DNA from 4 places in the Colwellia sp. KU-HH00111 genome. Region 4 is predicted to be linked to each of the others. Evidence: predicted binding sites of a transcription regulator. Region 4 holds the regulator's gene; each other region holds the start of a gene.
What was found. The regulator sigma-54, encoded in region 4, starts transcription at its own class of promoters, with help from an activator protein. The targets are predictions, from matches to a motif close to GTTGGCACGNNNNTNGNNT.

Region 1 (8,211 bases), on a different contig from region 4:
GGCCCTTGGGTTAACCAATCAGATTGTAATACGCTAATGACACTATCAATATCTTGTTGATTGATATCTTGCTTTCCATAAGGGATCATATTTAAACTCATATAAAGCTATAGATCAGCCAAGGTGTTAAAATTTAATAGCCCATCTTGTGATAAAAATTCATTGTTATTCTTTGAGTTATATTCAAAGCCAGCTTCTACTTGTTTGCCTTTTTCATGTATAGCGTTAACTGTGAAGTCATTACTTCGACTAGAAAAAATAATACTAGGGGCAATTACAAAGTGATCGTCATATTCGTAAGTGTGATATGAGTCATCTGCTGGACACATTATTTCATGGAGTTTTTCTCCAGGTCGGATGCCGATAATTTTTATCGGTAATTCAGGCGCCATGGCTTTAGCTAAATCGATAACTCGCATTGATGGAATTTTAGGAATGAAAATTTCACCACCTAGCATACGTTCAAAATTTTTCAGTACAAAGTCGACACCATCTTGAAGAGTGATCCAAAAACGAGTCATATCGGCATGTGTAACAGGAATTTCAGTGCTTCCTTCGTTAATGAGCTTTTGAAAAAAGGGGACTACTGATCCTCTCGAGCCAACGACATTGCCATAACGAACCACTGAAAAAGTTGTTTTATGTCCACCAGAAATATTATTAGCTGCAACAAATAGCTTGTCTGACACTAACTTAGTTGCGCCGTATAAATTAATAGGGTTTGCTGCTTTATCAGTAGAGAGTGCGATAACTTTTTCTACATTATGCGCTAATGCAGCGGCAATAACATTTTCAGCGCCTTTAATATTGGTTTTGATACATTCCATTGGGTTATATTCTGCGGCAGGAACTTGCTTTAATGCAGCGGCATGAATAACAAAATCGACACCATTCATCGCTTGAGTTAAACGCTCTTTGTCGCGCACATCACCGATAAAGTATCGCATGCAAGGTTGGTTGAACACTTGCTGCATTTCAAATTGTTTTAATTCATCACGGGAATAAATAATTATTTTTTTTGGGGAATAGCGTTCTAGTAGCGTTTTGACATATTTTTTTCCGAAAGAACCTGTACCACCGGTAATCAACACGGTTTTATTAGTAAACATACACTAGTCTCCAAACAGTGTAATGCGCATTTTCGGATCTAAGCAGCAGATTCGAGGTCTAAATGACATTACTTGAGTTTTATATTTTGAATATTTTTTTACTATATATTATAGATTAAAGCATATATATCAAAGCAATAAACATGCCTGAAGAGAGATTAATGGGAAAAAACATGATTACTTAAGAAAACAAACTCAAAACACTGGATAGGCTGCTATTTGCTTGGGAGATAATTGCACTCGATGACTGTTGGATAGTTGACAGACACTTTCTCCGAATAATATTTTTACCTCTGCTGCAAAGGCGTTTCTTTTTGAAGCTTTCAATATTTGTATTTACCGATAAGGACATAAACGCTCTCGACTATTAGCACATTTATGCACTGTTATCGGCAATAGTAATAAGATCTTTAATGTTTTTGTTTGAAAATCATTCAGTCTGGGAGTGAAAGTAGATAGGTAGTTGATGCGCTATTTATATGCTTTCTTAATTTTTGCAGATTGCTTTATTTTTAAAATATCTTGTTTACTTTGTTCGAAAATCTGTTCGCATTGTTCTGTAATGTCAGTTGAAAGTGTAACCAATTGTTGAAATTTGTCACTGACAGCGACAATGTCCTCAGCAGAATAATCAACAAAAAATTGCTTTATTAACTGTTGCCTAATGAGTTCTTTAGACTCAAGCAGATCATAATCTTGTTGGTTAATAACCGTAGCGAGCTGATTAGTTTTAAGTAAAATAAAATCTAAATCACGTTCTATATCTTTCATTGGTGTGAGCTGCCTTCTAAGTTATGTTATGTCGGCTTTACTCTTTTTTCCGAAGGGATAGCGTCCCAGCCTTCTTTAATTTCAGTAATTAGTTTTTTCACTTCCTCTAGTTTTACACCATCATTTTCCAAGTTTGCTTGTAAAAGGCAGCGAACTATATAGTCATACAAATCAAATAACCCTGATGATATTTCCCCGCCTTGTTCCATATCAAGACTGTCTTGTAACTCGCCCACTAAAGCAATTGCTTTGGTGATACATTTACCTTTATTTTCAATCTCATTTCTATCAATTGCACCACTAGCTATGGCGATATTAGCTAAAATGTGTTTGAAAATAATACTGATAAGTTGATGAGGATCAGCGTCAGCAACATTGTCTGTATTGGCATTTCTGTATTTCTTTATTGATGCTCTCATAATGATATTACTCAATTCAATTAAAAGTGTTGTACTGTTAGTTACTATGTACAAGCAACTATCGAGCCAAAAATTATTGTCAGATTTAAAACATAGATTAGAAGTTTAGTACTATCGAACAAATAAACCTTGAGTGCAATAGCAATTTATAAAAGCACGGGTAAATAGGTAAAATTGCTATAAAAACATACGAAAAAAATAAAAGAACCCGATTAATAAGGCATAAGTCAATTTAATGACATGCTAGTGTCAAAAGTTTGTTGCCAATTTATTTGAAAACGCTAGAATTAAATATAGCGTAATACAGCATAAAGAAAAATATAATCAACAATGAGTGATCCTATTTTTATATCAGAACACAAAAAAATTCTTATTATTGATGATGACGACAGCCGCTCTTCGCAGTTGGCTACAGTATTATCTTTTATCGGAGAGCATTTTTTTCAAGGCACTCAAGCACAAGCTTTAGAGCTTCTTGAAAAAAATGAGCACCTGCTGACTGTGATACTTAGTGGTGAACTATCATCTGAAACTATATCACTTGTTAAACGTCACCCTAAAATACCTTTTTTATTGCATGATGTGCTTGATCCCAACTTATTGAATGGCTATGTGAATGTAATTGCGAGTTTATCGACACCTTTAAATTACGCACAACTAACAGAGTTGATTCATCATTGTCATCAATACCATAATAAATTGCCACGTACCTCAGAAAAAATGAGATCAAATGCTTTATTTCGCTCTTTAGTGGGGGTGAGTAAGCCAATGCATGAGGTGCGTTTTTTAATAGAGCAAGTGGCCAAGTCACCAACTAGTGTCTTGGTATTAGGCGAATCTGGCACCGGTAAGGAAGTGGTAGCACGAAATATTCATAACCTATCTGAGCGTGCTAAGGGAAACTTTGTTCCTGTTAACTGTGGCGCTATACCTGCAGAGTTATTGGAAAGTGAATTATTTGGTCATGAAAAAGGTGCGTTTACCGGCGCTATCTCTACCCGAAAAGGTCGTTTTGAATTGGCTGAAGGTGGGACTTTATTTTTAGACGAAATTGGTGACATGCCTCAGCCAATGCAAGTTAAATTATTGCGGGTATTGCAAGAGCGAACGTTTGAGCGAGTTGGCGGCAGCAAAAGTTTAAAAGCCGATGTTCGCATTATTGCCGCAACACACCAAAATTTAGAAAAGATGATCAAAAGCGGTGATTTTAGGGAAGATCTTTTTTATCGATTAAATGTGTTTCCAATCGAGACACCAGCCTTGCGTGATCGAAAAGAAGATATACCACTGTTATTGAAAGAATTATTGACTCGTTTTGAAAGCGAACAAGACAGAACTGTTCGCTTCACTGAAAAAGCAATAGAGTCTTTAATGGAACATCCTTGGGATGGAAATGTGCGTGAATTATCGAATTTAATTGAACGTATGTTAATTATGTATGGTGATCAAATTGTAGATGTGGCGGAGTTACCCCATAAATACCAACATATTGATACCGAAGCTTATACCCCTGAATATCCAGAAGAGCTAAATGAACAAGATGTGATCAATGAATTGTTCTCGGGTTTTGACTACGACGAAGACGATGTTGATGATAAGGACGAAAGTGGCTTAGAAAATGCTTCCCAACTTGACACTCTTGATAGCAGTACTCTACCTTCAGACGGTTTAAATTTAAAAGAACACCTAGCAGAATTAGAAGTTTCACTGATTACCCAATCGTTAACTCGACATGATTTTGTTGTTGCTAGGGCTGCAGAAACTTTAGGGATGCGCAGAACAACGTTAGTTGAAAAAATGCGAAAATATGATTTACAAAAACCAGCATAGCCGAAAACTATAGAATTGAGTGTAAAAGAGATCAATAAAAGGAAATGCTTCGTGGTTAGGAGCATTTTTTTATCATGATGAATTTTCAAAAGTCACGACATAGAATTTTCATTATAGGTATTAATAGCCAATAGTTTGACAGTACCATGATGACTGTTTTACTTATAATATACTGAAAACATTAAAAATAAACTATGGCATGTAAAATGCTTTAATCAATGTGAAATATACTTTATTTGGACGTTGGTTTTATGGCACTAGCACAGCATTTTATTGCTCATAATGGTTTTAACCCAGTAAACATCCCCTTAACGGCTGATACTCAAAAAGCGCCAGAGGCTTTCTTAGAAAAAGAAGCCTTTGTTGGTGAGTTAGCGTTATTGCGCGCCCAAGTATCACAACAAGTTTCACAGCAGCCTGAACAGCCTAATCCTGTGTTGCAAGTAAAAAAAGTTCATTTTGACTTCGCTAAGACTCAGCCTCTTCAGCCAGCCCAGTCACAAATGGCAGATCAACTTATTGAATTGATGCCAACGGGTTTAGTTATGCTTGATGGTAACGGTGTTGTGGTGAAAATCAACAAAGTTGCTAGGGGGCTACTTGACGAGCCAATTTTAGGTCAACCATGGTTTAAGGTTATTGCCCGTTCATTCAAACCTAGAGCGGATGATTGGCACGAAGTTTCTCTCAAAGACGGTCGACGAGTGAAACTAGAGATTACCAGTTTAGGTGATCAGCCTGGGCAGTTAATCATGATCACGGATCTAACCGAAACGCGCTTATTACAAGATAAAGTTGGGCAAATGCAACGACTTTCTTCTTTAGGGCGTATGGTCTCAACCTTAGCGCATCAAATTCGCACACCACTTTCAGCGGCTATGTTGTATAGCGCAAATTTATCAAACAGAAAATTATCAGATACTGCCCGTGCTACTTTCCAAGAAAAGTTAAGTTCACGTTTACGTGATTTAGAACAACAAGTAAATGATATGTTGCTTTTCTCCAAAAGTGGCAATGAACAAGTGGTTAAATCGCTCTCGGTAAATGAGTTAATTAATGACTCAGTGCAATCTATGGATGCATTAATTACCAAAGCTAACGCCAAGGTAAATGCTATTCCATCGGAACACGATAATATTATTCTAGCAAACAAAAATGCGTTAACCGGCGCGATACAAAATTTACTGCATAATGCATTACAAGCAATGGCAGCAGCAAAGGTCAAAAATCCCACTATAAATATTCAAGTGTACAGTCAAAAAGAGGCGGTATATATCAGTGTTCAAGATAATGGCCCGGGCATTAATCCAAGCAATCTTGAAAAAATATTCGAGCCCTTTTTTACCTCTAATAGTCAAGGCACGGGACTTGGACTCGCAGTGGTGAAATCTGTAGTAGAAGCACACCAAGGTAAAGTGAAATATTTAAGCAAAGAAGGGCAAGGTGCACATTTTTGCATGAAGTTGCCCTTGTTAGAGCCAAATCAAACAGCTACAGCTCAACAATCAAATGCACAGGAGTCGTCACATGAGTCATCATAAAATACTTGTCGTTGAAGATGATGCCGGATTAAGAGAGGCACTGATAGATACATTAACGTTGGCACATTATCAATGTATTGAAGCCGATTGTGCAGAATCCGCATTACTATTATTAAAAGAGCACCTTGTTGATATTGTCGTCAGTGATGTACAAATGGGGGGAATGTCAGGTTTATCTTTACTCAAGAATATAAAAAAACAGCAGCCAAATCTACCGGTTTTACTGATGACAGCCTATGGTACTATTGATGATGCAGTACAAGCGATGCAAGAAGGAGCCAGTAATTATATTGCCAAACCATTCGCCCCTGAAGTGCTACTTAATATGGTTAGTCAGTATATTCCCTTATCGCAATTAAATAATAATTCACCAGTGGTTGCCGATAAAAATAGTGTTGAATTACTGAGCTTAGCACGTAAAGTTGCTACCACTGAAGCGTCCGTTATGGTGCTTGGACCAAGTGGCTCGGGTAAAGAGGTTTTAGCGCAATATGTGCATAATAACTCGCCCAGAGCCGAACAACCCTTTATTGCCATTAATTGCGCCGCTATTCCTGAAAACATGCTTGAAGCGACTTTGTTTGGTTATGAAAAAGGTGCCTTCACAGGTGCTATTCAAGCATGTCCGGGAAAATTTGAGCAAGCCCAAGGCGGTACTATTTTACTTGATGAAATTACCGAGATGGATTTAGGACTGCAAGCTAAGATCCTACGAGTATTGCAAGAGCGCGAAGTAGAACGCTTAGGTGGCAGAAAAACCATTAATTTAGATGTTAGAGTTATTGCTACCAGTAACCGTAACCTCAAAGATGCTGTAAGAAAGGGCGATTTTCGCGAAGATTTGTATTATCGACTAAATGTTTTTCCATTAACTTGGTTGCCTTTAGCCCAGCGTGCGGATGATATTTTACCATTAGCAAGACATTTGGTTTCTTGTTATTGTCAAAAAAATGGCGAGAAAATTGCTGAATTTAGCCCCGCAGCTCGAAGCAAATTAAACGCCTACCACTGGCCCGGTAATGTGCGAGAGCTTGATAATGTTATTCAACGCGCCTTGATATTACACAGTAACCAAGTAATTGATGCTAATGATCTAATGATAGAAAATTTTGAAACAGCCAGTGTGAACGAGGTGGAACAAGCTACCACGCCTGATGATAAGTTAGGTAGCGAATTAAAACTGCAAGAACATCAAATAATTCTTGATACCTTACAAGCTTGTCATGGTAGTAGAAAAGCTGTTGCAGAGCGCCTAGGGATCAGTCCGCGTACTTTACGCTATAAAATTGCTAGAATGCGAGATTCAGGCATTCAAATACCCGCTTAAACCTTATTGTAGGTGCGAGTTATTGTGTATCGAGTTACGAACCCCGTACCTCGATATTTTTTTGCTCGTCAATTATTTTCTCTCTTTACCACTCGCCACTTTTCCTGCGCTTCCTTTGTTGGCACCATGCTTGCAGTACCACTAGTTATAGATAATTTTATTGTTTTTTAGCAAAAAATTGACACAAGTGAGGCCTCCATGGATATCAAAACAAATTCTTTATTTGCACAAATGCAGAATATGTCATTACAAGCGAGTGGTAATCAATTACCTGCAATTGGTGGTGATATGCAGGGTATATCAGGCATTAACTCCTCTGGTAGAATTAACCCATCAACCGATAGTTTTGGAAACTTACTTACCGATGCATTAAAAACGGTTAACGAGCTACAACAAGATACAGGTGCTAAAAAATTGGCGTTTGAAATGGGTGATAGAAGCGTTTCATTGGCTGAGGTGATGGTAGCATCATCTAAATCAGGTGTTGCCCTTGATGCTACAGTACAAGTGAGAAACAAGTTTGTAGAAGCGTATAAAGAAATCATGAGTATGCCGGTATAACAAGTATTCATCTCTAGTGATGAGGGTTGAATAAACCTTCAACTGAACAAATTAAAGCATAAGATGTAAGCGGAGAACTGAAGTGGCTGATAATAATGCAATAGTAGCAACTGATGGTGATAGTTCACTACTCGCCAATGATTCTGGTGATGATCATGCTATGGAAGAAAAAAAATCAGGTTTTTCAGCCGCTTTAGGTAATGCAGATATGCTGCGTCAAATTACCTTGGTGGTTGCTTTATCAATCTGTTTAGCGATTGCTGTGTTCGTTATTATTCTTGCCAATGAAGCAGAATATCGTATGTTATCAAAACTGCCAACCGAGCAGCTCATTAAAACCATGGATTTTCTTGATGCCAATAAAGTGGATTATCGTCATGAAAATAACACGCTACTAGTTCCTACGGATGAATATCAAAATGTGAAACTATTGCTAGCCCGCGAAGGATTAACAAATGAACCCTCAGAAGGGGAAGATATGTTAATGAAGGACATGGGCTTTGGCGTGAGTCAACGTCTTGAGCGTGAACGTTTAAAATACGGACGCGAACAACGATTAGCGAAAACCATTGAGCAATTACAAAGCATTTCTCAGGCTAAAGTGTTGTTAGCAATTCCCAGAGAGAATATTTTTGCTCGTCGTGAAAAAAATC
Region 2 (8,211 bases), on a different contig from region 4:
CATCAAACACCTGATAGCTGCCATTTGCATAAACTTGGGCAGAGCCACTGGCATCAATTTGCACTTGCGGCTCACCGGCTAATAATACCCCAACTTCAACAGAGAACATCCACCCCGAGGGCATAGCGTTACCCCAGCCTAAACCTAAATACCCTGCGCTACTTTTTCCTAAATCAACATTAGCATCAACCCGTAACGGATTATCTGGGTTGGAGAAATACTCTACGTTACCGATATCATAACTTTGCTCGCCAGCATCAGTTGCTGTACCAGTAAGTTGGTTGGCATTAGAATAAATCCCCCCCGTCACCCGAAAGTTACCCGCAAAAGGACGCCAATCTAGTAATAACCCTTGAGTAGATAGCTCTAATTCTCCAACATAGCTTATATCATCTTCTTCAAAATCATCATCATAGTTATATCCATTGGCTTGTAAACGCACATTAAAACGATTATTGATTCGATAATCTAACTCTATTCCTGCACCTAAGGTACTGCCTTTTAAACTCAACCCTAGCTCATTATCAGCAACGGCAGTTGCGCTTAAACAAGTTAAACTAACAAGGGTGATCATTAATCCTGTACTATATATATTAGCGCGTACTTTCTGCATATTAATTCCTTCCATCGAATTATTAATCATATTTTGAAGAGTGTCTTTTGATAAGCATAGGATATAATAAACTGCACGCCAAGAATAAAGTGCAAAGTTTGATCTAGACGTAATATTAAACAAACAACCTGTACTAGAGCACAAATGACAATTATTAAATTAGATCTCAACCCTATTGGGTGTAAAGAAGTATCCAATAAACACAAAACTCAATTATCAGAACATACCTCTACAGAGCAAGGTAATCATTGCTATTACCAAGATAAAACGCTTGGTTTAACTATCGGTGATTGGGATAGCGTCGGCGGTTTAGCCTTAGCAACATCTCAAGCGATTGACCAGTTTATAATTATTATAGAAGGCACTGCTGAAATTAAAAACAACAAAACGGGTGAGGTCGAAATCGTATCAGCAGAAAACAGTTTGGTTATTCCTCAAGGCTATGACTATCAGTGGCAACAAAGCGACTATTTGCGTAAGTTTTACCTGATTTACGAGCCTCCCATGCAAGACATACCTGCAACACCTGTATGCGAACATGTCATACGTATTGATGATCAGCATGCCATGCCTTGGCAGGCAACCTCTGATGGCTTCAAGAAAAAGTTATTATATCAAAGCAAAAACCATAAATTTACAAGCGGCGTATGGCAAGGAAGTTCGTTTAAAACAGGGAGCATTACTTTCCCTTATAATGAGTTTATCTACATAAAACAAGGCTGTCTTATGTGTATTGACGAACAAGGTCTTGCGCATAAAATCAATGCTGGTGAAGCCTTATTTGTTCCACAAGGAGCACAGTGTTCATGGCATAGCGAAACTAGTATAACGCTCCACTTTGTGCAGATAAAACAGTAATCAAAGGCTCAACGATTAAAATTAAACCGCATTGAGCGATATTATAATTCTTCCCTAAACGCTTCAGCGGTTAAATGATGACGATTTAACAACTTGTAGAACTCAGTACGATTGCGTTGCGCTATCCTTGCCGCTTGAGACACATTTCCAGCCGTAAGTTTTAATAACTTGGCAAGATAATCACGCTCAAATTCATCTTTGGCTTGAGCAAAAGATGGCAATGGACTACTTTCATCTCGTAAAGCATTTTTAATCAAACTAGCAGCGATGATACTTTCTCTTGATAAAGCGACACTTTGTTCGACGACATTTTGTAGTTGCCTGATATTTCCCGGCCATGGCGCAGCAATAAGTACTTCCATCGCCTCTTGTGTGAATCCTTTAACATCAAGGCTTGCTTGTTGGTTACAATGATTAAGAAAATGCTGAGCGAGTAAAGGAATATCTTCACGGCGCTCTACCAGCGGCGGTAATTCAAGTTCTACCACATTTAAGCGATAATAAAGATCTTCTCTAAAGGTTTTGTCTTTGATCGCCTGTTGCAGGTTTTTATGGGTAGCTGAAATAATCCTCACATCAACTTTAACGGCCTTGGTACTTCCTACTGGGCGCACTTCTTTTTCTTGTAGTGCTCTTAATAGTTTTACCTGAAAACTCATGGGCATATCGCCCACTTCGTCTAAAAATAATGTGCCACCATCGCTCGCTTGAAATAGGCCTTGGTGGTTTTTTTCTGCTCCGGTAAATGCACCTTTAACATGACCAAATAACTCTGACTCTAATAATTGCTCTGAAATTGCCGCGCAGTTAATTGCCGTGAATGGTTTTTTAGCGCGTGGACTCGATTGATGGATAGCTTGAGCGAGTAACTCTTTACCGGTGCCGCTTTCGCTATGAATTAATAAACTAAAATCACTGCTAGCAACTTGTTTAGTTTGTTGCAATAGCGATTCCATAATAGCGCTGCGACTGATGATTTTTGCTCGCCACCGCTCTTGTTCATTGTTTTGGGTAGTATCAGCAGGCTGTAACCTCATTGCTTGTTCAACAACTTCCAGTAACTGTTGACTTTCAAAGGGCTTAGTTAAAAAGCTAAAAACGCCCTGTTTAGTGGCACTAATTGCATCAGGAATAGTACCGTGCGCGGTCATAATAATCACCGGTAGACTAGGCGACTGCTGACGAATTTGTTCAAATAACGCCATACCGTCCATCCCTTCCATACGCAAATCACTGATCACTAATTGCGGATGAAAGCTTTTTAACATGCCCAAGGCTATTTTAGCATTAGCCGCTGATTCAACTAAGTAGCCAGCAGCAGATAATCGAATACCAAGCAAACGTAATAAACTAGGGTCATCATCAACGATCAGAATTTTTTCTTGACTATTACAGGCTACCTGTTCAGATAATTTCATTGTGTTAGTGTCCATGGCCGCTGATCGTTTGTTCTATTTTTTTAAGTTGCGTTATTTGTTTGCTTAGTTGTGCCACTGTTAGCTCTAAAGCGGCAATTTTATTTTTTTGCTTTTTATCGTTAATACTGTATTTTTCTGCTTGTTTATCATGCGCTAACTCTTGATTAATTAATTTTTGAAATAAAAATAATTGCTGATTCAGTTGGTCTTTAAGTAAACTAAAAAAAGCCTGATCGTCTGAGTTTAGCTGATAGCTATCGTGTCGCTTTAATTGCTCATTCAATTTAGATTTAGCGCTATAAACATTATGTGACGGTGAGTTAGGTAAGCTATGTAGCAACATTAAATTTATTTCTGCTGCAATACTGCCTTGTGATTCTTTTAACTGTTGTAGTTGTATTTCACGTTGTAACTCAGGTTTTGACAGATTTTTTAACGCCAAGTAATACTGACTATAATTTATTGTATTTGAAACAAGGGAATTAGCATTGCTATACGGTTCAGTTAGCTGACAGGCTGACAAGCAAACAATCCCCCCTAGGATTAAAATAACTTTTTTCAATGGCAACCTCTGGGTGAATTTAAAGCTTGGTACACACTTATGTGGATTGTTAAACAGATTTAAGACTAACTTCATGAGTGCGCTCCTTTTACAATACTGTTGAGTGTGATTTCCAATTTGGTACCACTGGGTGATACTGTTTGGCTCTGCACTGACACTTGGCCGTTTAGCCTCAATAATAACTCTTTAACAATGGTTAAACCAAGACCACTACTTTTAATTGAAGAATCATTAGGCGGCGTCCCTTGATAAAAGGCATCAAAGACTTTGTCTTGTTGCTCAGCTTTGATCCCCGCGCCTTGATCTTCTACTGAAAAGACGAGGTGTTGCTTAACAAGCTGAGCTGAAATAGTAATAACGCCTTGCTCTGGTGAATATTTTATGGCGTTAGAGAGTAAATTATCAATAATCACATTAAGTTGTTTGGCATTACTTTCAAAGGTAATATCTGGGTAGTGTTTCTCTATTATTAATTGCTTGCGTTTGATATCTAGCGTCCGATCATTGAGTACTTGTTCAATGAGTACAGAAAAATTGATACTTTCTTTGTCTTGCAAACTTGTTGAGTCTAAAACAATATTAAAATCTAGTAAGGCTTCAATTAACCCCTGTAGCCTTGTGGTGCTAGTGCGAATAATTTTAGTGACTTCTTGCTGTTCGCTATTTAGCCTACCTACGCTATTGTCGTAAAGTAGCTCTGTTCCTTCTCTAATAGCCGCTAATGGGGTTTTTAATTCATGTGAAATATGGCGAATAAAACTCGACTTCTGTAACTCTAAAACATGTAACCGGTCACGCATACTATTTAAGGCATCATTAATTTCCTTTACTTCGACAAAGCCAAGCACCACACTACTTTTATCAAGATCCCCCTGAGACTCAACACCCGCTTCAAAGTTACCTTGTTGTAATTGCTGTATTTTTAACGTTAATTGCTTCAATGGTTGCGTAATTAACATAATAAATATACCAGCAATCAACAGCGAAACAGGAATGATAAACAAACTTTGCAATAAGGTCTTACTGACCTTAGCCGTAGCATCTTTAATAGTTTGCGCTTGTTGGTTTATTAATTCACTAATACGGGTGTTTATTTGCTCATTGATTGCAATCAAGTGTTTAAATTGTGTTTGCAAGCCTTCTAGCGAGACTTTCTCTACTGGGGAATCATTGCTTGATGAACCAGCAGATATCGTTGTGATCGTTTGGTCAACGAGAGAAATCGCTTGTGCAAATTGCCTGGTTTTTTTTCTGATTTTTTCATCTTGATGTTGCCTAAGTCTATCGTTTGTAGTTAAAAGTAACTGTTGCTCTATTTGATAGCTAACCATCAACTCCTTATCTTGCAAAACCAAATACTGACTGGCATAACGTTGCATTTTTTTTAAGGTACTACTCATTTGTTGGCTGGTATTGATGAGTTCTGCCACAGTAAAGATAGAACGTTCACCTTGTTTAGACAGTTCGTTAACTTGATTGGCACTATACAATAGCGCTACCACCAATGGAAAAGCCACTAGCGAAAACCCAAGTAAGGTTAGCCTTTTAATAGAAAGTGATTTTACGATATGCAATTTATTGCTAACGATAATCATCAATTTATCGAACCAGAACACGGAAAAAATCCTTATACGTTTATTAACGCTCAGTTACAGTAAAATACAAGTTTGATCTAATGAACGCCTTTTTAGAGTATTTTCATGATAAATACAATGATGTCTCTATTTAGAGACAAGGTAAAGCTACAAACATAAATACGTATCTCATTGATATTTAAAATTTAATTTTAATTTTTGGCGATTTATCAATGAGAAAGTTTCTCGGATTAAATAACCTGTTGCTATCTGGCGACAGTCGCATTAACCACAATGTGATTTTTTACTTAAAATACAATAACATAAACAGTTGGCACAGTGTGTGCTATTACTAGATTGAACTTGGATCACATCACTCTTTATTCTCTACTTTTTACTAAGAGTTACCGTGAACAAGCATAAAATATATTTAATGGTTTTGTTTTAATAAATAAAACCTTAAGTTTTACCCGATAATCATACACAAGGATCTCATATGAAAAACGTTAGTTTATTTAAGGTTTCTGCCTTAGTCATTACCATTGCTTTTGCTTCGAGTTTTGTCAAGGCTGAAGATAAAATCACAGAAAAGGCGCAATCAACATTAACTAAACCAGCTAAGCTATCAAGCTTTTCAGGATTAATTGCCGCATTTGACCAAGATAAAAATGGCATATTAAGTCAAAATGAAGCAGCGGCTGACCAAAACCACTTATTAAACGTTGAGTTTAATAAAATTGATGCCAACCAAGATAAGCAAATAGATGAAGCTGAATTCAATAACTACCTTGAAGAAGTTAACGGTAAAATTACCGATTTAGCCAAAAGTACCGGTTAATAATAACCATCTTAGCGACAGTTTTACCCCCTTTTAGCCGACTGTTCTCCCAACTATTCAGTCGGTTTTTTTATATTTTAGCTACCCTACATTAAATAATGATAAACGCATGGATGTGTATCGACAGAGGCAAATCCGAATGAGCAAAATAATACAACGCCATATAAAAATTGATAATTGGATTTTTGAAGTAAAAATGGTCAGAGCTTTACGTGTTGAAAAATATGGCGAGCCTTATAGCGCTATTGCTAATATTAACTTACATGGCAGCAGTGCATACATTGACGGCATAATGCAAAAAAGCCAACAAAAAATTAGTAACCAAGATATTGAAGTATTTACACACTTTTGTCAGCAAATGGCTATTGACGATATGACGCTTGATTCAAACAATAGTTTATTTTCTCCATGTGCAAACACCCACTATACGCTGCAACCTGCTGCACAGACACAAGTTAGCAAGGCATTAAAACAAGCTTAAATACACAACTATAACGACATTATGCTGCTATCTAAACGTTGACATCATCGCTTTGGCTTCAGAGTAACAGTGTCGAACACAATAATTATAAAGGTATAACCACGCCCCTTGTATTGATAGGATATCGCACTTAGGTATAATACTTGCCACTTAACTCACCGCAAAACTCTCAGTGATTGATGGTAAATGTGTTGTACTAAATTATGCTAAATAAAACGCGTTTGATTTCAATAGGTCATTTCACCCGAAGTGCTTTAATACTATTGTGTTTTCTTTATTTAGGAAAAGCGCTGCAGTACCTGACCCATGTCCCTATTCCCGGTAGTATTTTTGGGTTGTTGATGTTATTTATTGCGCTTAATGCCCGCATACTCCCGCTACACTTAGTGTTACCCTCCGGTAATTTTTTACTCAGCTATATCACGCTTTTTTTTGTACCTGTAGGCGTAGGCTTATTGCAATACACTGAATTATTATCGAACCATTGGTTTACCATCATTGTAAGCAGTGTAGTGAGTACGTTGGCTGTTTTAGTCGGTGTTGGCTGGATATATCAAAGGTTAGTAAAATGATTTATGCTTACTTGATTGCCACTACATTAGTTTTCTTAGCCGCTCGAAAAATATTACAACCGATACAAAATCCCTTGGCAAACCCTTTATTAGTGAGCATTTTATTTTTTATTGCCCTATTTAGTTTTACCCCCTTAAATTATCAGCACTACGCAGAGGCCAATCAACCCTTTGTTTGGCTACTAGAGCCAGCTGTGGTAGCACTAGCTATTCCATTATTTTATCAAATATCTCAAATTAAAAAGCAGTTTATCCCTATCATGATCAGTTGCTTTGCTGGCGTAGTAATAGGTATATCAAGCTGCTTGCTAATGGCAATATTACTAACCCAAGACAAGGTATTATTGTTATCGTTATTACCAAAATCAGTCACTAGTCCTATTGCTATGGCCATTGCCAATGAAGTAGGCGGTTTAGCGTCATTGGCCGCTGCCGTTGTAATTGCGGTGGGGTTATTAGGCGCTCTAGCAGGTTTTACTGTACTCAAACTGTTTAACATCACCAATGAACAAGCACAAGGTTTAGCCATGGGGTGTAGCGCTCATGCTATTGGTACTGCAAAAGCAATGGAAGTAGGCACAGAGCAAGGTGCGTTCAGCTCTTTAGCATTAGTAATCAGTGGAATTTTAACTGCTATTTTAGCCCCGTTATTTGCTTGGCTAATCAGCACCCTTGTTCTTTAAAAAACTAACTTAATTAAGAACATCACTCAATTGACATTAACAAAACCATGATGCTTTTATTAATGTCACACCGTCAGAAAAACCAACAACAGGTATGCGATGTCGTTTAATAGAAAACAGGCTAGGTTAAAAATAATACAAAAAGGTGTATTGGCTATGTTGCCTTTAAACCTTGCTGTACTGCCGTGGGGCATATTATGCGGCTCTTTATCGATACAACGTGGCTTCAGCGTTTTGGAAGCTCTGTTAATGCCCATTTTAGTTTTTGCTGGTGCTGTACAACTAGTGGTTATTGAGTTGATCAATGACAATACGCCATTAGCCACAATTCTATTTACTGCCTTGATCATTAGTTCTCGGCATTTTTTATATGGTTTAGCCCTTAGAGATAAGTTGAAAAATCTGCCCTTCAAATGGCGTGGCAGTCTAGGATTTTTATTAACTGATGAACTGTTTGCACTTTCTGGAGATCAAAAAGCTTATCAAGGAAATCTTCAACTAGTATATGCCATTAGTGCCGGTGGGAGCTTCTACTTGTGTTGGTTATTGTGGAATATCATTGGTATTGTCGCTGGTAGTTATTTACCTGATTTAACGAGTATAGGCTTAGAT
Region 3 (7,074 bases), on a different contig from region 4:
ACGGATACGAATGTTATCTGGTGTTACTTCTACCAGCTCATCGTTATCAATAAATTCTAACGCTTGCTCTAATGACATTAAAATAGGTGGTGTTAACGTTTGCGCTTCATCAGTTCCCGATGAACGCACGTTAGTTAGTTGCTTACCTTTAAGCGCATTCACGGTTAAGTCGTTATCACGACTATGAATACCAATAACTTGACCTTCATAAACATCAACACCATGACCGATCATCATTCTGCCACGTGATTGTAGGTTAAATATTGCATTAGTTAAGGCTTTACCCGTAGCATTTGCGATCATTACACCATTTTTACGTTGGCCTATATCACCACCTTTGTGAGGACCATACTCGAAGAATGTGTGGTAAATCAAACCAGAGCCAGAGGTTAAGGTCATAAACTCAGTTTGGAAACCAATCAAGCCACGGCTAGGCATGATGAAATCCATACGAATACGGCCAGTGCCATCAGGCGCCATATCAGTTAATTCAGCCTTGCGGGTTCCCATTTTTTCCATAATAGACCCTTGATGTACTTCTTCTACATCAATGGTTACGGTTTCGTAGGGTTCTTGTAGCTCACCATCAACTTCACGAATAATTACTTCAGGGCGTGATACCGCCAATTCGTAACCTTCACGACGCATGTTTTCAATAAGTATGCCTAAGTGCAACTCACCTCGACCTGATACTTTAAATTTATCTGGATCATCAAGCTGCTCAACACGTAATGCAACATTATGCACTAATTCTTTTTCTAACCGGTCTTTGATATTACGAGAGGTAACATACTTACCTTCTTTACCACAAAATGGTGAGGTATTGACTTGGAAAGTCATATTGATGGTCGGCTCATCAATAGACAAGGCAGGTAAACCAACCACTTCATTTGGACAACAAATAGTGTCAGATATTTTCAATTCACCTAAACCAGTAATAGCGATAATATCACCTGCTTCAGCAACCTCAGACTCATAGCGTTCTAGGCCTAAGTAACCAAATACTTTACCTACTTTACCATTATGAATGTTGCCATTTGCACATTGCACTGTCACTTGTTGATTAGGTTTTACACTACCACGGGTAATACGACCAACGCCAATTACACCTAAATAAGAACTGTAATCAAGTTGTGATATTTGCATTTGAAATGCGCCATCTGGGTCGGCAACAGGCGAAGGGACTTCGTTGATGATGGTATCAAATAACGGTGTCATGTCTGTACCAACAGCACCTTCTTCTAACGTTGCCCAGCCATTGATTGCTGAGGCGTACACAACTTTAAAATCAAGTTGTTCGTCAGTTGCACCAAGGTTATCAAATAATTCAAATACTTGATCCATAACCCAATCAGGACGAGAGCCAGGCTTATCAATTTTGTTAATGACTAGAATTGGCTTTAAACCTTGAGCAAAGGCTTTTTGCGTCACAAAACGTGTTTGCGGCATTGGCCCCTCTTGCGCATCAACAATCAATAATACTGAATCAACCATTGACATAACACGTTCTACTTCACCACCAAAGTCAGCATGACCAGGAGTATCTACGATATTTACACGGTAGTCGTTCCAGTTAATTGCGGTATTTTTTGCTAAAATGGTGATACCACGCTCTTTTTCGATATCATTTGAATCCATTGTACGTTCTTCTAGACCGCCTCGTGCGTCTAGCGTACCTGACTGTTCTAATAATTTATCTACTAAAGTGGTTTTTCCGTGATCAACGTGGGCAATGATGGCAACGTTACGTAATTTATCTAACACAGGCGTTTACTCGCTGTTACTATTATTTCATAAGCTAACTAAACACAAGGCAGCATATAAATAACTAGGGCTATAATTGGGCGCGCATTATACAGCAGATTTGCTTAAAAAGATATCACTTATCTAAAACACCTTTTTTAGAAAAATAACGCTTAATCCATAACAATAAAGCATCGAATAGTGCCAATTAATTACAGGAATATCGAATGAAATAGTCTATAGTAAATGCAACGAAAGCTTGAATGCACCATAAAGATCCCACATCGCACCAAAGCAGTGCAAGGATGTATTTTAATCAAAAGCAAGAGCTTGTTTATAAAGGGTTTTATAGTTGGCATACTATTAGCTTATTGTTTGCCATAACAATTGGTGCTTACCAAAAAAATTAACACTAACTTCCACTGGAGAGACAAAATGTCACAAGCAGTATTCGATTTAATAGAAGAACACGACGTCAAATTTATTGACCTTCGTTTTACTGATACCAAAGGTAAAGAGCAACACGTTTCTATTCCTCATCATCAAGTTACCGAGGACTTCTTTGAAGAAGGTAAAATGTTTGACGGCTCTTCAATCCAAGGTTGGAAAGGCATTAACAAATCTGACATGGTATTAATGCCAGATGCTGATTCTGCTGTATTAGACCCTTTCACTGACGCTGTTACCCTTAACATTCGTTGTGATGTAGTAGAACCTGATACTATGCAAGGTTACAGCCGTGACCCTCGTTCAGTTGCAAAGCGTGCTGAAGAGTATTTACGCTCTACTGGTATTGCCGATACCGTATTAATTGGTCCAGAGCCAGAGTTTTTCTTATTTGACGATGTACGATTTGACACTGATATCAGTGGTTCTTTCTTTAAAGTTGATGATAAAGAAGCATGTTGGAATTCAGGTACTGAGTATGAAGAAGGCAACATGGGGCATCGTCCTGGTCTTAAAGGCGGTTACTTCCCAGTATCTCCAGTAGATTCTTCACAAGATATTCGTTCAGCAATGTGTTTAGTTATGGAAGATATGGGCTTAGTTGTTGAAGCACATCACCATGAGGTTGCGACGGCAGGTCAAAACGAAATCGCTTGTCGCTTTAATACTATGGTATTAAAAGCCGATGAAGTTCAAGTGTATAAGTATGTGGTTCATAACGTAGCACACGCATACGGTAAAACAGCGACATTCATGCCTAAACCGCTAGTTGGTGATAATGGCTCAGGTATGCACGTACATCAATCTCTTGGCAAAGATGGCGTTAACTTATTCTCTGGTGATAAATACGGCGGATTATCTGAAATGGCACTTTACTATATTGGTGGTATCATCAAGCATGCTAAAGCGCTAAACGCATTTACTAACCCAGCTACTAACTCTTACAAACGTTTAGTTCCACATTTTGAAGCGCCAATTATGCTTGCTTATTCAGCTGCTAACCGCTCTGCTTCAATTCGTATTCCAGTGGTACCATCACCAAAAGCGGCACGTATTGAAGTTCGCTTCCCTGATCCAGCGGCTAACCCTTACTTAGCATTCTCAGCATTGTTAATGGCTGGCCTTGACGGAATCAAAAATAAGATCCACCCTGGTGATGCAATGGATAAAGATTTATACGACCTTCCTGCAGAAGAAGCATTAGCGATTCCACAAGTTGCTACATCATTAACTGATGCGCTTGATGCTTTAGAAGCAGATAGAGAGTTCTTAACGGCTGGTGGTGTAATGGATGACGATATGATTGATGCTTACATTGCCCTTAAGCGCGCTGATTGTGAATTACTTAACACCTCAACTCACCCTGTTGAATTTGCTATGTACTACAGCGTTTAATTTGTAAAAATAAACCTTTTTTATAAAGCCCATTTCGATGGGCTTTTTTTATGGCTCAACTTTAAAATCAAAGAAAGTTAGTTTTAAGTGGTAAATATTAACATTATTGTATAAATTATAACTACCTATGTTTATACTAGGGGTGTTTGGCTATATCTAAAGGAAGCAGATATACTTAGGTTACTATGATTAAAACTCTATTATTGATATTACTTACCATTGCAATAGCAACGCCAGTAAATGCAGGTACGGCTAAGGTGTATGTGTGGCGTAATGAAAAGGGTGAGCTAGTTTATTCAGATACTTTTAAGCCCGGCTCGGAAGAAGTCATAACCAAACCTGACAATGTCATTAAATTATCCACATCAGTTGAAACTCAAGTATTAGATATCAACAAAAAAGTTATAAAAGAAGAATATCAAGTACTTATCAATATCCCCAAAAATAACAGCACGATTCGAGATAATACAGGCTCAATATATATTCAAGGTACTATCAAACCTATTTTTAAACGGGGTTTAACAATTCAGTTAGTTTTAGATGGCGAGCCTTACCAAGCCCCTCAAACTGATACCCGCTTTTCGCTACGTAATATCAACCGCGGTGAACATCAAATAAAAATGCAGTTATTAAATGAAAAAGGCAAGGTTATTGCATCATCAGATATAATAACGTTTTATATGCACCGCGCCTCGGTTAATTAGCCCTATCTAGCACCAAATAGCGGCATTTTGCGCTGCAAATAAAACCTTTATAGAATATACTAAAATTGAAAGCACCAAATTGGTGCATCAATAGTGTAATGATGGGGCTTTACCTTGCAATCTAGGCAAATAATACAACAACGTAAATTAGGATATCAGCAAGCACTGGCTAATCAACTGGTGACCGCGGTACTTATTCTCGATCAAAAATTAACCATTTGTTATTTAAACCCTGCTGCAGAAGCGTTACTAATAAAAAGTTTAAATAAGTTATATGGTTGTTCTTATGACTTTGTTTTTGCCAACACCTCCATCACTGAATCTCGCTTAGTGCAGCTGCTGGCAACGGGGCAAGAGTTTACCGATAGTGAAATTGTCATTGCATTTAACCAAAATCATCGTTTTACCGCCGAAGTTACTGCATCTGCGGTAGAATTTAATCGCACACCTCATGTACTTATTGAATTCAAACAAATAGACCAACAAAAACAAATTAGTCTTGAAGTTTTTCAGCAACAACAATGGATAGCAGCCCGCGACTTAATTAAGGGCCTAGCTCATGAAATTAAAAACCCACTCGGAGGCTTGCGCGGTGCGGCGCAATTACTGAATAAAGAATTGGATACAGAGCAGCAAGAATACACCGCTATGATTATTGAACAAGCGGATAGATTAACCAATTTAGTCGATCGTTTATTAGGGCCAAACCAGCTTCCACAAATAAAAAGCCATAATATTCATTCTGTACTAGAAAAAGTCTGCCAAGTGATAAATTTTTCTAGCGAGCAAGAAATACAGTTAAAACGTGACTATGACCCTTCAATACCCACCATTGAATGTGATCAGGAAAAAATACAGCAAGCGGTTTTAAATATAGTTAACAATGCGATTCAAGCAATCTCGCCTGATAACACTATTACGCTAAAAACCCGAATAGCCAGCAACAAAACCATTAACGGCAAACGAGTAAAATTGTCAGTAGAAATTAGTATTATTGATGATGGCCCAGGCATACCTGCGAATATTCAAGACACCTTGTTTTATCCTATGGTTTCAGGGCGTTCCAATGGCACCGGTTTAGGTTTATCCATTGCACAAACACTCATTAACCAACACCATGGTAAGCTTTCATGTCATAGCCAACCGGGACACACTGAATTTATTATACTTTTACCATTAATCGACAATAAATAACTTAAGCAAAGGGTCTGAAAACTCAAGCCCACCACTTTAACTCAAGAGAAAACATGATGATAACCGAACAAGTTTGGATAGTTGATGACGATAGCTCAATTCGTTGGGTATTAGAAAAAGCCTTTGTCAAAGCTAATATCACCAGTGCATCTTTTGAAAGCGCTAATAACTTATTAGTAGCGCTTGACCATGATCAGCCTGAAATCATTATTTCTGATATCAGAATGCCTGATATGGATGGTATGACGTTACTCAGTGCAATCAACAAGAGCCACCCCAATATCCCTGTGATTATTATGACCGCTCACTCTGATCTCGATAGTGCAGTTAATGCCTATAAAGGCGGTGCATTTGAATATTTACCCAAACCTTTTGATATGGACGAAGCGGTAACGCTAGCTAAACGCGCTTTAACCCATGCGCGCGAGCAAAATGCCAAGAACAAACAAAAAGAGGCAACCCCTCTTGCTGCCGGTTTAATTGGTGAAGCGCCAGCAATGCAAGAAGTATTTCGAGCCATTGGCCGCTTGTCACGCTCAAGTATAAGTGTCTTAATCAATGGCGAATCTGGTACAGGTAAAGAATTAGTTGCCCATGCACTGCATTCACATAGCCCACGATCAGAGGCCCCCTTTATTCCGTTGAATATGGCCGCGATTCCAAAAGATTTAATTGAGTCAGAATTATTTGGTCATGAAAAAGGCGCGTTTACTGGCGCTAACTCGGTGCGCCAAGGCCGATTTGAACAAGCCCATGGTGGCACGTTATTTCTCGACGAAATAGGCGATATGCCACTAGAAATTCAGACCCGATTATTACGGGTATTGTCAGATGGGCAATTTTATCGCGTTGGTGGACACTCACCAGTACAAGTAGATGTTAGGATCATCGCCGCCACTCATCAAAATTTAGAAGACAGAGTCAACAACGGTGAGTTTAGAGAAGATTTATTCCATCGCTTAAATGTGATTAGAGTCCACTTACCTAGCTTGCGTGAACGAAAAGAAGATATCGGGCTATTGAGCCAACACTTCCTAAAACAAGCCGCCAATGAGTTAAGTGTTGAACCTAAAACCGTCAGCAATAAAGCCGCTGCCTTTTTACAGCAATGCCAGTGGCCCGGTAATGTGAGACAGTTAGAAAATATTTGCCGATTTCTCACCGTGATGGCAAGTGGGCAAGAAATATTAGTAGAAGACTTACCCAGTGAGCTGACAGAAAAAACTGCACAAATAAGCGCACAAGCATCTTCTTGGCAGGCTGCGCTGAGCGACTGGATGGATCAGGAACTAGTAAAAGGCAGTAGCGCTATTTTAGACACCGCCATGCCTGAATTTGAAAAAATAATGCTCGAGCGTGCACTGTTATTTACCCAAGGCCATAAACAAGATGCGGCAAAAAAACTCGGCTGGGGTCGAAATACCTTAACGCGGAAGCTTAAGGAGCTAGATATATAGGGCACACTTATAGCCTAACTATCAACCAAAGAATGGCTTTTTGAAATATAATCAGACGGTTAGCGTCATTGATTTTACATCGGCCTCTTAACAGAGTCGATAATGAATTAAACTCTGGCTCTGACGACCCTTTG
Region 4 (8,211 bases):
AATGCCAGTAACCGTTCCAGCGCAGACAAATTGGCTAATAATAGCGCTGAGATCAATAATCAAACAGAAAAAGTCAGTTATCCGTGGAAACTTAGTGCAAAAGAGGCGACACTTTACAAAAACAATAGGGTTATCTTAAATCATCGCGTACACTTAAGCGCAACCGATGCAAATAGTTTGATACAAGAAATACATTGCAAATATTTAGAGCTTGATTTAAATACTAATATTATCAGCTCAGACCAAACAGTGATGGTACAAGGGAGGGACTTCACTATGTATGGCTCTGGTTTGATAATTGACTTAAACACCAAACAGATGACACTAACCGAACATGTACGTACTATTTACAAAAAAAACAATAGCTAGCCCTATGATATTAATTAAAAATGTAATCAGGGGCGCACTACTAAGCTCTCTCCTTTTCACCCTAGCTGCCCCTGCCAATGCGGCAAAGAAAGATCTCACTCAAGAAATCACTATCAAATCTAAACGCCAATCTGCGGATCTTAAAAACAAGATAGCCAGCTATTTAGACGAGGTGAGTATCAATCAAGGATCAATTTCTATTGAGGCTGATCTAGTTCAGGTATACAGTCAAACCAACAAGACTACTAAAGAAAAGTCAGATACTTACCTTGCTAAAGGCAAACCTGCACTCTTCAAACAACAACTAGAAGATGGAAGTTTAATTAGCTTACAAGCCAATGAAATAAAATATCAGCCAGAACTGCATATCATTACGGTCTCTGGTAATGCCCTCGTTAAGCAAGCGGGTAGTCAAGTTACTGGTGAAACCATAACGTACAATACATCTAGTGAAAAGCTAGAAGCCATTAGTAGTGATAACGAATCGGTAACTACCATTTTGCAACCCGCCCAAATAAAAGCGCAACAAAGCAAGAAAAAGCAATGACGATAACAAATAATACTGAGCGTAATGATAAGCAGTCGACCTTAATTGCCCAAGGATTATCAAAATCATATAAAAGTAAAACCGTGGTGAAAGATGTCAGTCTAGCGGTTAATGCCGGACAAATTGTCGGGCTGTTAGGCCCCAATGGAGCAGGTAAAACCACCTCTTTTTATATGATAGTTGGTTTAGTGCCCAACGATGACGGTCAAATCATTCTCAATGATGAGAATGTTACCCTTGCTCCAATGCATGAACGCGCTCGTCGTGGCATTGGTTACTTACCTCAAGAAGCTTCAATCTTTAGAAAGCTGACCGTTACTGACAATATTATGGCCATTTTACAAACGCAAAAAGGCCTTAGCGAACAAGACAGACAAGAACATTTGGAACATTTATTAGAAGAGTTTAATATCAGCCATATTAAAGATAATTTAGGCATGAGTTTGTCGGGTGGTGAAAGAAGGCGAGTAGAGATAGCTCGCGCACTTGCCGCAGAGCCTGAATTCATTCTACTTGATGAACCTTTTGCTGGGGTTGACCCCATTTCGGTTGGCGATATAAAAAAAATTATCATTCACCTTAAAGAGCGTGGTATCGGTATTTTAATAACCGACCATAATGTTCGTGAAACGCTCGATGTTTGTGAACATGCTTATATCGTTAGCCATGGTGAAATTATTGCACAAGGCAATGCAGATCAAATTCTTGCAAATCAGCAGGTGAGAGATGTATACCTTGGTGAACAATTCACGTTATAGTTAACACATACACTACAAACTTAGGCTATGCTTACTATTAAGCGAGCATAGTTAATAAAAGAAACAATATGAATAGGATGTATATAAGGTAGATGCGCCCAACTCTGCAGCTCCGTATAGGACAACAACTCACCATGACGCCACAACTGCAACAAGCTATTAAGCTGTTGCAGTTATCAACGTTAGAGCTTCAACAAGAAATTCAAGAAGTGCTTGAAAATAACCCTTTGCTTGAGGTTAATGATCAGCAAGCATCAGATAATGATGCCGATAATAATACTGATAATCTAGAAGAAGCTTATTCTGCAACGGTTTCAACCGCCGACAAAAATACCAATGACGGCAGTGAAGAGGCTAGTGCCACCATTGATGAAATCAGCACCACCGAAGCAATGGAAAAAAATGATATTCCTGAAGAGCTAAACATTGATACTACCTGGGAAGAAAGTTACAGTGCTGGTGTGTCAAATACCGGCGCCGTCAGTAGCCCCGGAGAAGATTACACATACCAAGGCGAAACCACTGATTCAATTCAAGATCACCTGTTATGGCAAATGGAGCTTACACCTTTTTCAGAAACAGACCGTGCTGTCGCTATCGCCATTATTGAAGCCGTAGATGACGCGGGCTATTTAACCGTTTCCAGCGAAGATATTTTAGATAGCGTTGGTATAGAAGACCTTGAACTTGATGAAGTTGAAGCGGTTTTAAAGCGTATTAATGTATTCGATCCCATTGGCGTAGCCGCTCGATCTATTGCCGATTGTTTACTCATTCAATTGAATCAATTTGAACCAAACACGCCTTATTTAGCCGAAAGTAAGCTAATCATCAGTGAGCATATTGATTTATTAGGCAACCGTGACTACCGTCAATTAATGCGCAAAACTAAATTAAAAGAAGAGCAATTACGAGAAGTCATGCGCTTAATTCAGAGTTTGAACCCGCGCCCTGGTGATACTGTCATTAAAAGTGACGATCAATATGTGATACCTGATGTCACGGTTGAGAAAAAAAATGGCCGATGGGTTGTCGAATTAAATGCTGATACTGCACCTAAATTATCGGTAAACCAGCAATATGCAGCGATGACCAAAACAACTAAGTCTTCCAGTGACGATGGCCAATTTATTCGCGCCAATTTACAAGAAGCCAAGTGGTTTATTAAAAGTTTAGAATCGCGCAACGACACCTTATTAAAAGTGTCTAATTGTATTGTACAACGACAGCAAGGGTTTTTAGAGCATGGTGCAGAAGCTATGCGACCTATGGTGCTAAATGATATAGCCGAAGCTGTAGAAATGCACGAGTCAACTATTTCTAGGGTGACTACCCAAAAATACATGCATACGCCCAGAGGAATTTTTGAATTAAAATACTTCTTTTCTAGTCATGTTGGCACTGAAAATGGTGGCGAGTGTTCATCGACGGCTATTCGCTCTTTAATTAAGAAACTCATTTTAGCGGAAATACCTGCTAAACCGCTAAGTGATAGTAAAATGGCCGAATTATTGGCCGAGCAGGGAATTAACGTTGCTAGGCGAACCATAGCCAAATATAGAGAATCTTTGTCTATACCACCGTCAAATCAACGTAAGAGTTTATTATAAACTGTGTTTATATTTTCTAAATTTACGTAAATAAGGATCAATATTATGCAAATTAACCTTACCGGACACCATGTAGAAATCACTTCATCGTTACGCGAATACGTGAATACCAAGTTGACCAAATTAGAGCGACATTTCGACCATATTAACAATGTGCATGTTGTCTTAACCGTTGAAAAATTAGATCAAAAAGCCGAAGCAACTATTCACCTAAAAGGCACTGAAATTCATGCTTCAGCCATCAACACAGACATGTATAATTCTATCGACACCCTCGTTGACAAATTAGATCGCCAAGTACTCAAATACAAAGGCAAAATAACCCAACATTAGTTTTCTTCTTATTTAATTATGACATTACAAGATATCTTAACGCTGGACTGTACTCAATGTGCAGTTCCAGCAAGCAGTAAAAAGCGACTGCTCGAACAAATTTGCCAACTTGCAGCCAATGAATTAGGCGATAGTAGCCCCGGTGATTTGCTTGACAGTTTACTTAATCGAGAAAAAATGGGGAGTACCGGTATTGGCAATGGCATTGCCATTCCTCATGGCCGCTTAAACAATACCAGCAAGGCAATTGCAGTTTTCATAACGACTGAGCACGCTATTGATTTTGATGCCATAGATAACAAGCCGGTTGATATCTTCGTTTGTCTGTTTGTTCCTCAAGATAACACCCAAGAACATTTAGAAACCTTACAAAGTATTGCTAAACTATTTAGTGAACGTAAAACGGCAAAGAAAGTACGCAAATGTACTAACAAACAAGAGATGTTTAACCTTATCCAACAAACAATATAAGTTAGCAATACATGACTTTACCTAGAGCACAAACACCAATATTTTCAGTGAATAAACTCAACTCTGGGATCTCACCACTATGAAACTAATTATTGTTAGTGGCCGCTCAGGTTCAGGAAAATCTGTCGCTTTAAGGGTGTTAGAGGATTTAGGTTATTATTGTGTAGATAATATTCCAGTAAATTTACTACCTGCATTAACCCACACAGTTATTCATGATTACGAAAATGTTGCGGTAAGTTTAGATGTGCGTAACCTGCCTAAAGATCCGCGCGATATTTTAGATATCATCGCCTATTTACCTAATGCGGTTGAAGTGACCACATTGTTTTTAGATGCCAATGATGATGATTTAATTCGCCGTTTTAGCGAAACTCGACGTTTACACCCATTAATTAAAAAGAATATTCCTTTAGATCAAGCTATTGCTTTAGAAAAAAAACTGCTTACCCCTATTTCTACCAAGGCCGACTTATATATTAATACCAGTCAATTAAGTCCTCATCAGTTAGCTGATTTAGTAAGAGAGCGGATTTTAGGAAAAAAAACAGGCTCAATGGTACTGGTTTTTGAATCTTTTGGCTTTAAACATGGTATTCCAACCGATGCTGATTATGTTTTCGATGCTAGATTTCTACCTAATCCGCACTGGGATAAACAATTGAAACCTCACACAGGGTTAGAGCAACCAGTACAAGATTTTCTTGCTAGTCAACCGATAGTCACTAAGTTCATCTGGCAAATTAACAGCTTTATGATGACTTGGTTACCTCATTTAGAGCGTAACAACCGAAGTTATGTCACTATTGCTATAGGCTGCACTGGTGGTAAACATCGCTCGGTATATATTGCAGAGCTATTAGCCAGCAACTTTCGCAAAGAACAAAAAGATGTACAAATACACCACAGAGATATTGACAAAAGCAACGGGTAACCTCAAACAGTAGCTACTTAACGCCTGAGTAAATAATGACTTTAATACAAAACGCCAATTCAACAACTGTTAGCAGCGAATTAACTATAGTGAACAAATTAGGTCTGCATGCTCGTGCAGCAACTAAACTGGCACAACTATGCCAACAATTTTCCGCTAAAATCACCTTAACTCTAGAAGATAAACAAGCAGATGCTGCCAGTATTATGGCAATCATGCTATTAGCCGGAGGACAAGGAAAAGTGGTTAAAGTAACCGCAACAGGCCCAGATGCCAACGCAGCTTTACAAGCAATAAGTCAGCTGATTTCTGATAAATTTGATGAAGATGAATAATTCTTCTCTGCGCCGCAAAAAAACTGATTTAAATTCAAAGTTACGATAAACTTACTATAGTCTATAATGACTTAGTACTATTTCAGAAAATTCTTACGCCAACTTTCAAGTGATATTCTTATGCCTGAAATGATAGAACAAGACAATATTCAGCAAAGACTGCATCAAGTTAACGAAGCCCTTGAAAGCGGCATGTTCGTCTATGTGCGTAAATTACTCCAAGACATGTCGGCTTATGACTTAGCACTTTTTCTAGAATCCTCGCCCGCCAAAAGCCGTCCGGTATTATGGCAACTGATCGATGCTGAATACCATGGTGATGTACTTGAAGAGCTAAATGAAGAAGTTCGAAAAGGCATTTTGCAAGGCATAGAGCCTGAAAAACTGGCCGCTGTTGCCGAAGGCATGGATGTTGATGATCTTGCTGAAGTATTGCGTACACTGCCCGATAGTGCTTATAGAAAAGTACTTAAGTCAATGGACTCGCAAGATCGAAGCCGCGTAGAAGCCGCTTTATCTTACGGTGAAGATACCGCTGGCGGTATCATGAATACGGATACCATCACTCTGCGCCCAGAGGTCAGTGTTGATGTTGTTTTACGTTATTTACGCCTTAAAGGTCAACTCCCCGAAGCCACTGACTCCTTCTATGTAGTAGACCGTAATAATCGCTTTATAGGGGCGGTATCACTAGCTGCCATTATTACCGCTAATCCTCAAGTAATTATCTCTAATTTGATCAATGCTGAAATTGAAGCGGTTCAAGCAGATCTGGACGAACATGAAGTTGCACAACTGTTTGAAAAACACGATTGGTTCTCGGCTCCCGTTATCGATAGCGGCGGACATTTGTTAGGGCGTATTACCATTGATGATGTCATTGATATTATTCGTGAAGATGCCGAGCACTCTATGATGAGTATGGCGGGTTTAGGCGATGAAGCCGATACTTTTGCCCCAGTTATTCAAAGTACCAAACAACGCTCTTTATGGCTAGGCGTTAACTTAATTACCGCATTACTTGCTGTTGCCGTCACCAGTATGTTTGAAGGGATCTTTCAACAATTGGCCATTCTCGCCGTGCTCAACTCGTTAGTACCTAGTATGGGCGGGGTTGCGGGTAATCAAACGTTAACATTGGTGATTCGTGGTATGGCACTGGGGCATGTTGGTGACAGAAATGCCAGTGCATTATTAAATAAAGAAGTCGCTATTGGCTTTCTCAACGGCCTAATTTGGGCATTGCTGATCGCTACAGTCGTCAGTGTTTGGAAACAAGATTTAATGCTAGGTGCAGTAATTGCATTTGCTATGTTAATGAATATGACCGCTGCAGGTTTAGCTGGCGTGGCCATTCCATTATTATTAAAGCGTCTTGACATTGATCCGGCGTTGGCCGGTAGTGTTATCATCACTACCGTTACCGATGTGGTCGGAATTTTTGCCTTTTTAGGTACAGCGACACTGTTTTTGACATAAATGTAGGGGGTAATTTATTACCCCTTATCTGACTCAATTGCGCCCTACACTATAGGAAGAGATCTATTGCCCTGCAACTTGCATCTCGTCAATTAATATCGAGCCAGTACGAATACTGCCATGGGTATCAACGTCAGTACCAACAGCAATAATACCCTTAAACATTTTAGCTAAATTACCGGCAATGGTAATTTCGCTGACGGGGTACATAATCTCGCCATTCTCAACCCAAAAACCCGCAGCGCCACGAGAGTAATCACCATTAACGATATTAACGCCTTGACCCATTAACTCTGTAACTAATAAACCTGTACCTAGTGTTTTTAACATCGCATCAAAATCAGCGTCCTTATTACCTTTACTGGTGATGTTTTTATCATTAACCTGCCAGTTATGAATGCCTCCAGCATGTCCTGTTGTAGTAAGCCCTAACTTACGTGCTGAGTAACTGGTTAATAGGTAAGTTTGCAAAGCTCCTTGGGTAATAATGTCACGATCCTGAGTCAGCACACCTTCACTGTCAAAAGCACTGCTAGCTAGCGCTTTAAGAATGTGTGGGCGCTCTTGGATAGATAAAAACTCAGGAAAAATGTCTTTACCAATAGCATCAAGTAAAAATGAGGATTTACGATATAAATTTCCGCCACTAATAGCAGCAACAAAATGCCCCCAAATTGTATTGGCAATATCGGCACGAAATAGTACCGGCACTTTCATTGTTGATAATTTTTGTGGATTTAGACGTGATATGACTTCTGTTGCCGCTTTTTTACCTATGCTTGTACCGCTTTCAAGTAACGAGAAATCACGATTAACATCATAGGCATAATCACGCTGCATATCATCATCACTTCCTGCAATAACCACACAACTTAAGCTGTGTCGAGAGCTTGGATAGCCAACCAATTGACCATGGCTATTGCCATAAACTTTAAAACCAGAGTAACAATCTAAGTTCGCACCATCAGAATTAGTTATGCGCTGATCGCTTTCTAACGCACTCACTTCACAGGCTTTAGCTATTTCTATTGCCTGTTCGGTACTAAGTGCTACGGGATGATATAGGTCTAAATCTTGCGCCTGCATCGCTAACAGCCCTTTATCGGCCAAGCCAGAGCAATCATCCACTGAGGTGTATTTTGCAATATTAACCGCTGCTTCAACTGCTTGTGCTAACGCTTTTTCAGATAAATCGGCGGTTGATGCACTTCCCTTACGACCTTGTTGATACACAGTGATCCCCAAAGCGCCGTCATTGGTAAATTCTACATTTTCAACTTCGCCAAGGCGTGTACCCACGCTAAGCCCTTGTTGACGGCTCATCGCAACTTCTGCACCATCTGCACCTAATGATTTGGCTAATTCAAGTACTTTG

Region 1: fliS (flagellar export chaperone FliS) is a predicted target of sigma-54. The motif match lies at 2,352-2,370, and genes of this name have one in related genera.
Region 2: ABXG98_RS16375 (EF-hand domain-containing protein) is a predicted target of sigma-54. The motif match lies at 5,356-5,374, and genes of this name have one in related genera.
Region 3: glnA (glutamate--ammonia ligase) is a predicted target of sigma-54. The motif match lies at 2,095-2,113, and genes of this name have one in related genera.

The regions. Positions count from the first base shown of each region.
Region 1 is NZ_BAABWO010000001.1:603,123-611,333, forward strand. Features, by position in the region: gene pseC (UDP-4-amino-4,6-dideoxy-N-acetyl-beta-L-altrosamine transaminase) at 1-89, opposite strand, end outside; gene pseB (UDP-N-acetylglucosamine 4,6-dehydratase (inverting)) at 108-1,109, opposite strand; gene fliT (flagellar protein FliT) at 1,581-1,880, opposite strand; gene fliS (flagellar export chaperone FliS) at 1,907-2,299, opposite strand; gene ABXG98_RS02650 (sigma-54 dependent transcriptional regulator) at 2,630-4,129, shown strand; gene ABXG98_RS02655 (sensor histidine kinase) at 4,381-5,670, shown strand; gene ABXG98_RS02660 (sigma-54-dependent transcriptional regulator) at 5,657-6,997, shown strand; gene fliE (flagellar hook-basal body complex protein FliE) at 7,196-7,558, shown strand; gene fliF (flagellar basal-body MS-ring/collar protein FliF) at 7,719-8,211, shown strand, end outside.
Region 2 is NZ_BAABWO010000010.1:67,853-76,063, reverse strand. Features, by position in the region: gene ABXG98_RS16400 (hypothetical protein) at 1-613, opposite strand, end outside; gene ABXG98_RS16395 (cupin domain-containing protein) at 758-1,471, shown strand; gene ABXG98_RS16390 (sigma 54-interacting transcriptional regulator) at 1,513-2,889, opposite strand; gene ABXG98_RS16385 (hypothetical protein) at 2,894-3,526, opposite strand; gene ABXG98_RS16380 (sensor histidine kinase) at 3,523-5,067, opposite strand; gene ABXG98_RS16375 (EF-hand domain-containing protein) at 5,522-5,863, shown strand; gene ABXG98_RS16370 (hypothetical protein) at 6,003-6,344, shown strand; gene ABXG98_RS16365 (CidA/LrgA family protein) at 6,548-6,916, shown strand; gene ABXG98_RS16360 (LrgB family protein) at 6,913-7,599, shown strand; gene ABXG98_RS16355 (AzlC family ABC transporter permease) at 7,699-8,211, shown strand, end outside.
Region 3 is NZ_BAABWO010000002.1:415,530-422,603, reverse strand. Features, by position in the region: gene typA (translational GTPase TypA) at 1-1,764, opposite strand, end outside; gene glnA (glutamate--ammonia ligase) at 2,179-3,585, shown strand; gene ABXG98_RS06125 (DUF4124 domain-containing protein) at 3,771-4,289, shown strand; gene glnL (nitrogen regulation protein NR(II)) at 4,404-5,483, shown strand; gene glnG (nitrogen regulation protein NR(I)) at 5,540-6,940, shown strand.
Region 4 is NZ_BAABWO010000005.1:42,784-50,994, forward strand. Features, by position in the region: gene lptC (LPS export ABC transporter periplasmic protein LptC) at 1-369, shown strand, start outside; gene lptA (lipopolysaccharide transport periplasmic protein LptA) at 374-916, shown strand; gene lptB (LPS export ABC transporter ATP-binding protein) at 913-1,674, shown strand; gene ABXG98_RS10460 (RNA polymerase factor sigma-54) at 1,767-3,284, shown strand; gene hpf (ribosome hibernation promoting factor) at 3,330-3,617, shown strand; gene ptsN (PTS IIA-like nitrogen regulatory protein PtsN) at 3,636-4,088, shown strand; gene rapZ (RNase adapter RapZ) at 4,168-5,022, shown strand; gene ABXG98_RS10480 (HPr family phosphocarrier protein) at 5,058-5,357, shown strand; gene mgtE (magnesium transporter) at 5,478-6,836, shown strand; gene pmbA (metalloprotease PmbA) at 6,900-8,211, opposite strand, start outside.